Linked DNA regions of Oharaeibacter diazotrophicus. The protein of the gene in region 1 interacts with the protein of each later gene in a pairwise test. Links are inferred from orthologs where the notes say so. Each region holds a gene or a part of one and is shown in the gene's direction. Other genes may lie near its edges.

The links.
Region 2: the proteins of cysK (region 1) and cysE interact in binary tests that used the Escherichia coli proteins (3 or more experiments, as listed by UniProt). The link is inferred for Oharaeibacter diazotrophicus from one-to-one orthologs.

The regions. Positions count from the first base shown.
Region 1 is NZ_SNXY01000008.1:519,489-522,653, forward strand. Bases 1-2,864 are described here. They hold cysK (cysteine synthase A), read left to right. Parts: upstream 1-881; coding sequence 882-1,847; downstream 1,848-2,864. Other genes in these bases: coaBC (bifunctional phosphopantothenoylcysteine decarboxylase/phosphopantothenate--cysteine ligase CoaBC), read left to right, coding at 1-263; dut (dUTP diphosphatase), read left to right, coding at 260-706; EDD54_RS14685 (NUDIX hydrolase), read right to left, coding at 1,913-2,389; dnaQ (DNA polymerase III subunit epsilon), read right to left, coding at 2,479-2,864. In the rest of the region: more of dnaQ, read right to left, coding at 2,865-3,165.
Region 2 is NZ_SNXY01000006.1:1,518,343-1,521,645, reverse strand. Bases 290-3,272 are described here. They hold cysE (serine O-acetyltransferase), read left to right. Parts: upstream 290-1,355; coding sequence 1,356-2,189; downstream 2,190-3,272. Other genes in these bases: EDD54_RS07160 (hypothetical protein), read right to left, coding at 2,617-3,272; EDD54_RS07165 (DUF3126 family protein), read left to right, coding at 2,328-2,540; EDD54_RS07175 (enoyl-CoA hydratase), read right to left, coding at 358-1,167. Outside these bases: more of EDD54_RS07160, read right to left, coding at 3,273-3,303.

The DNA.
Region 1 (3,165 bases):
TGGCGCGGCCGCGTCTGGTGATCGGTTTCGCAGCCGAAACGAACGATGTGATCGCCAACGGCACCGCCAAGCTCGCCCGCAAGGGCGCCGACGTGATCGTCGCCAACGACGTGTCGCCCGCCGGCGGCGTGATGGGCGGCACGCGCAACACCGTCCACATCCTCTCGGCCGCCGGCGTCGAGGACTGGCCGACCATGGACAAGGATGCCGTGGCCGAACGGCTCGTCGCCCTGATCGCCGCACGCCTCGGAGACCTCGGTTGATCCGCCTGCCCGTCCGCGTCCTGCCCCACGGCGCCGGCCTGCCGCTGCCGGCCTACCAGACCGCCGGCGCCGCCGGCATGGACCTCGTCGCCGCCGTCGAGGCGCCGACGACCATCGCGCCCGGCGCCCGGGCGCTGGTGCCGACCGGACTCGCGATCGCGCTGCCGGAGGGATACGAGGCCCAGGTCCGGCCCCGCTCGGGCCTCGCCGCCCGTCACGGCGTCACGGTGCTGAACGCCCCGGGGACCATCGACGCCGACTATCGCGGCGAGGTCCAGGTCATCCTGGTCAACCACGGCGAGGAGCCTTTCGTGGTCTCGCGCGGAGACCGGATCGCGCAACTGGTCGTGGCCCCGGTGACACGCGCCGCGCCGGTGGTGGTCGAGGATCTCGACGAAACCGATCGCGGCGCCGGCGGGTTCGGATCAACGGGTCGGTCCTGATCGGACCCAAGCGCAAGTTCTTTCTCCGAATCAGGGCGATTTCGGAATGGTTCACTGCCGATCGGCGAGCGTGCCCGCCGGCTTGGCTGGCGAGCCGGGGCAGGGGGCGGTAGGATCGTGCCATTCCGCCGACCGCTCGCGCGGCCGGACCGACAACTGCCCGGAGGAACCGTCCATGACCGACACGACCCGTCGCGGCCGCGGCAAGATCTACGATTCGATCACCGAGACGATCGGCGACACCCCGCTGGTCCGCCTCGACAAGGTGGCGCGCGACAAGCAGGTCGGCGCCCGCCTCGTCGGCAAGCTCGAGTTCTTCAACCCGATCGCCTCGGTGAAGGACCGCATCGGCGTGGCGCTGGTCGAATCGCTCGAAGCCGCCGGCAAGATTCGTCCCGGCGAGACCACGCTGATCGAGCCGACCTCGGGCAACACCGGCATCGCACTCGCCTTCGTCGCCGCCGCCAAGGGCTACCGGCTGATCCTGGTGATGCCGGAATCGATGTCGATCGAGCGGCGCAAGATGCTGAAGCTGCTCGGCGCCGAACTGGAGCTGACCGAAGCGGCCAAGGGCATGAAGGGTGCGATCGCCAAGGCCGAGGAACTGGTGTCGACGATCCCCGGCGCGGTCATCCCGCAGCAGTTCCAGAACCCGGCGAACCCGGAGATCCACCGGCGCACCACCGCCGAGGAGATCTGGAACGACACCGCCGGCGAGGTCGACGTCGTCGTCTCCGGCATCGGCACCGGCGGCACCATCACCGGCGTCGGCGAAGTGCTGAAGGCGAGGAAGCCCGGCGTGCGCATCGTCGCGGTCGAGCCGGTCGAGAGCCCGGTACTGTCCGGCGGCAATCCGGGTCCGCACAAGATCCAAGGCATCGGCGCCGGCTTCGTGCCGGGCGTGCTCAACACCGCCATCTACGACGAGGTCGTCCAGATCTCCTCGGACGAGGCGCTCGAGACCGCCCGTCTGGTCGCCCGCCTCGAGGGCATCCCGGTCGGGATCTCGTCCGGCGCGGCGGTCGCGGCGGCCGTCAAGGTCGGGCAGCGGCCGGAGTTCGCCGGCAAGACAATCGTCGTGATCATCCCGTCCTTCGCCGAGCGCTATCTTTCGACCGCACTGTTCGAGGGTCTCGCCTGATCTATCGCGATCCGCACCCCCGGATCGGACAGCTCCGGAAACGCTTCGGCGTTTCCGGAGGCCATCTAGGAGAGCGACTCCGCCGGCTGCGGGGCCGGCCGCGAGGTCTCGGTGAGCGTCGCCACGAAGGCGAGGATCAGCGCGCCGACACCGGTGTCGGCGGCGAGCTTGGCCGCCTTGTCGGGCTTGAGCCAGCGCACCTCGCGCTGACCCTTCTCCAGCCAGTCGTCGAGCTGACGTTCGACCTCGAGACCGTAGACGTCGACCGCCACCGCGGCGACGCGCTTCGGGAAGCTCTTGTCGTACTGGAAGCGGCCGATCGGATCGGTCGTGACGCGGCCGACGAGGCCGGCCTCCTCCATCGCCTCCGTCTCGGCGGCCTCGCAGTCCTTCAGGCCCTTGATCGGCCAGCCCTTGGGCAGGATCCAGCGCCCGCGTTCGCGCGACGTCACCAGCACGACGCGGACGGTCCCGTCGGCGTCGCGCCGCCAGGGCAGGGCGGCGACCTGAAGGAAGGCGGGTGTCTTGGACGGCTTCGCCACGCTCTCTCGTTCCATAGGCTGATTCGTCCCCAGTCTAGGCCGGGTCGGCCGTCACGAACCATGCGAAAGACGTTGGATTCCGACGGTGTTCAACCGCCGGTCTCGTCCGGCACCGGCTGGTCGAGATAGCGCAGCCAGATCGCCTTGTCGCCGAGCCCGGCCACGAAGGCGGCGTGGGCGGCGATCTCCTCGGGCTGGATCCGGGCGGGGAGGGGGACCGGCCGCGGGCCGACGACGGCGCGCGGACGGCCGTCGCTGCGGGTCGGCTCCATGCCGGCGGGGGCGAGACCGAGGTCGGCCTGCCGGCCGCCGTTCAGCTCGATGTAGACCTCGGCGAGCAGTTCGGCGTCGAGCAGCGCGCCGTGCTTGACGCGCTTGGAGGTGTCGATGCCGTAGCGCGAGCACAGCGCGTCGAGGCTGGCCGGCGAACCCGGGTGTTTGCGCCGCGCCATCGCCAGGGTGTCGAGGACGCGCTCGTTGCCGATCGTGGTCCGGCCGGAGCGCTTCAGCTCGAAATTGATGAAGCCCATGTCGAACTGGGCGTTGTGGATCACCAGCCGGGCGTCGCCGACGAAGGCGAGGAACTCGTCGGCGACGTCGTCGAAGCGCGGCTTGTCGGCGAGGAACTCCTCGGACAGGCCGTGGACCTCGAAGGCCTCGCGCGGCATCGACCGCTCGGGGTTGATGTAGACGTGGAAGCTCCGGCCGGTCGGGAACTGATTGTGCAGTTCGACGCCGCCGATCTCGACGAGGCGGTCGCCGGTCTTGGGGTCGAG
Region 2 (3,303 bases), on another replicon or contig:
ACGTCCCCGAATCCTCCACGTCAACGTCGGCCGCGGCGGGAATCGCGAGGTTCCCCCGGCTGCTCGGCGTGCGGATTCGCGCGGCGGCGGAGAACGCCCGAGGGTGCGCGCGGGCTCTCCGCCGGAACTTGAGCCGGCGGCGAATCGACATTTCGAATCAATAGTTTGTAGGGCATATCGCAGATCGTGCGAGAAGCCCTTCGCGCGCTTGAATCCTTGCGCGAGGTGGTTGCCCTTCCGCTGGAACGGCAACGCCGGCGCGGCAGGCACGTCGGCGCGGCCGACAAGGAATCAGAGCCGGCCGATGCGGGCAAGCGCGAAAATCGGGCAGGTCGTCCGCGCGGGGCGCAGCGGGGGTCAGCGGCCGGTGAAGACCGGCTCGCGCTTCTCGCGGAAGGCGGCACGGCCCTCGGCGTAGTCCTGGCTCTCGAAGCAGAGCTCGGCGAGTTCGCGGGCGCGGCCCCAGTCGCCGGCCGCGCTGCCGACGGCGGCGTCGATGGCGGCCTTGACGGCGCGCTGGGTCATCGGCGCCAGCGCCGACACGCGGGCAACGTAGGCGACGGCGGCGGCCTCGAGTTCGTCGTCGCGGACGAGTTCGTCGACGAGGCCGATCCGGAGCGCGGTGGCGGCGTCGATGCGCTTGGCGGTGTAGAACAGGTCCTTGGCGCGCGAGGGGCCGATCAGCGCGACGATGTCGGCGACCGCCTCGGGCGGGTAGGCGAGGCCGAGCCGGGCGGCGGGAATGGCGAAGACGGCGTCGTCGGCGGCGATGCGGATGTCGCAGGCGGCGGCGAGCCCGACGCCGCCGCCCATGCAGAAGCGGCGGATCACGGCGACCGTCGGCTTCTCGGCCCGGCGCAGGGCGGCGAAGGCGGCGGCGTTGGCGGCCTCGTAGCTGGCCGAGGTGGCGGCGTCGGCGCGCACCACGTCGAATTCGGTGATGTCGGCGCCGGAGGCAAAGGCGCCGCCCTCCGAGCCCGTCAGCACGACGACGCGGACGTCCTCGGCGGCCTCCAGCGTGGCGACGGCTTCCGGGATCGCCTGCCACATGGCCAGCGAGAGCGCGTTGTGGCGGCCCGGGTTGTCGATGCCGATGCGGCCGAGACCGCCGATCACGTCGACGGTGATCCGACCTTCGGGGGCCGTCGCGGCGCGCGTCTTGCGCATCTGTTCACCCTCCTGGAGGCGATCTCGGAAACGTCATTCCCCGGAGCGCTTTTCAGGCGTGCCGCGGGGCTCTATCCTTAGCCCCTGGATGCCCGGCCGGCCACGCTCCCTTCGTCGGAGGCGGGGGCGGCGGGGCGCCCCACCGCGGGCGCGAGACCCGCACCCGACCTCGAGGACCCGGCACCCCCATGACCCTCCCCGTGAAGGCCGCTCCCACGCGTGCGCTCGAAACCGTCGACCCGGTGTGGCAGCGCATCTGCGAGGAGGCGCGTCAGGCGATCGAGCGCGAGCCGGCCTTCGGCGGCTTCCTGCACGCCACCGTGATCGACCAGCCGCGCCTCGAGGAGGCGGTGGTGCAGCGCGTCGCCGACCGGCTCGGCAACGAGGCGGTGCCGTCGACGGCGATCCGCCGCGCCTATTCCGAGGCGCTGGCCGACGATCCCGCCATCGGCGAGGCGTTCCGCAGCGACATCGCCGCGGTGTTCGACCGTGACCCCGCCTGCGACCGCATGCTGGAGCCGGTGCTCTACTTCAAGGGCTTCCACGCGATCCAGACCCACCGGTTGGCGCACTGGCTGCTCGCCAAGGGCCGCAAGGACTTCGCGATGTACCTGCAGAGCCGGTCGTCGGAGGTGTTCCAGACCGACATCAACCCGGCCGCCCGGCTCGGCCGTGGCCTGTTCTTCGACCACGCCACCGGCATCGTCATCGGCGAGACCGCTGTGGTGGAGGACGACGTCTCGATCCTGCAGGGCGTCACCCTCGGCGGCACCGGCAAGGAGACCGGCGACCGCCACCCGAAGATCCGCCACGGCGTGCTGATCGGCGCCGGCGCCAAGATCCTCGGGAACATCGAGGTCGGCCGCTGCTCGCGCGTCGCCGCCGGCTCGGTGGTGCTGAAGCCGGTGCCGCCCTGCACCACGGTGGCGGGCGTGCCGGCCCGGGTGATCGGCGAGGCCGGCTGCGCCGATCCGGCGCGCTCGATGCGGCAGACCTTCCCGGACGCCGGTCAGGCGATCTGACGCCGTCCCCGCCGCTCCCGGCAGCCGCCGGGAGAGGGCGGGGCGATTCCCACCGCTTCCTCGGGGCGCCGGCCGATGGCGGGTTCCATCGCGCCGCGGTCCGTGCCAGAAGACCGCGACCCAACCCGGAGGAAGGCCGTGACCAAGGACGAACTCAACAAGATCGAGCGCTATCTCCGGCGCAGCCTCGGATCGCCGACGATCACGGTGAAGGCGCGCCCGCGCAAGACCGACTCGGCCGAGGTCTACGTCGGCGAGGAGTTCATCGGCGTCGTCTTCGAGGACGACGAGGACGACGAGAAGTCCTACAACTTCCAGATGGCCATCCTGGGGATGGACCTCGAGGACTGATCCCCACGGAGCGGATCGACCCCATCGCGGCGGGCGGCGGATCGGACGGTCCGCCGCCCGCGCGCGTTTCGGGGGATCAGGCCGTTACGCCGAAGGAGAGCAGGAGGCCGCGCACGCCCTCGGCGATGCCGCGCCAGTGCGGCAGCAGGCCCTTGCGGAAGCGGATCTGGACCGAGAGGTCGGAGCCGGCGTGGATCTCGGTGAGGCAGGGCGCGGGATAGCCGCTGCCGTCGGGCGCGAGGCAGTGGGTGGTGAAGGGCCGCGTCGAGCCGGCCTCGTAGTAGACCTCCTCGCCGGCGAGGCCGGAATCCTCGCCGAGGCGGTGTCCGACGAGGCCGTCGGGGGCGGCGAGGGCGGTATTCTCGAAGAAGTGCTGGTAGACGTTGGCGACGCGGCCGGCGCTGTCGGTGGCGGTGTCGCGCTTGCGGATGGTGAGGAACACCACGGGCGCGTCGGCCGAGCCGTCGAGGAAGGCGGCGCGGCTCTCGGCGGTGAAGCCGGCGAAGGCCGGCCAGGACACCGCGAGTTCGACGTGGTCCTGCGGGCCGACGACGCGCTGGTTCTCGAAGCGGAACATGTTGGCCGGGATCGTCAGCCGCTGGTCGCCGACGAAGGTGGCGATCGGCGTCGGATCGGTGACGCGGCCCTCGATGTCGGCGACCGTGCGGGTCCAGCCGATCACGATGTCGGCGAGCACGAGGCCGCCGGCGACGATGACGCAGGAGGTGGCGACGCGCAGCGCCCAGGCGGTCGCGCTCGCGCG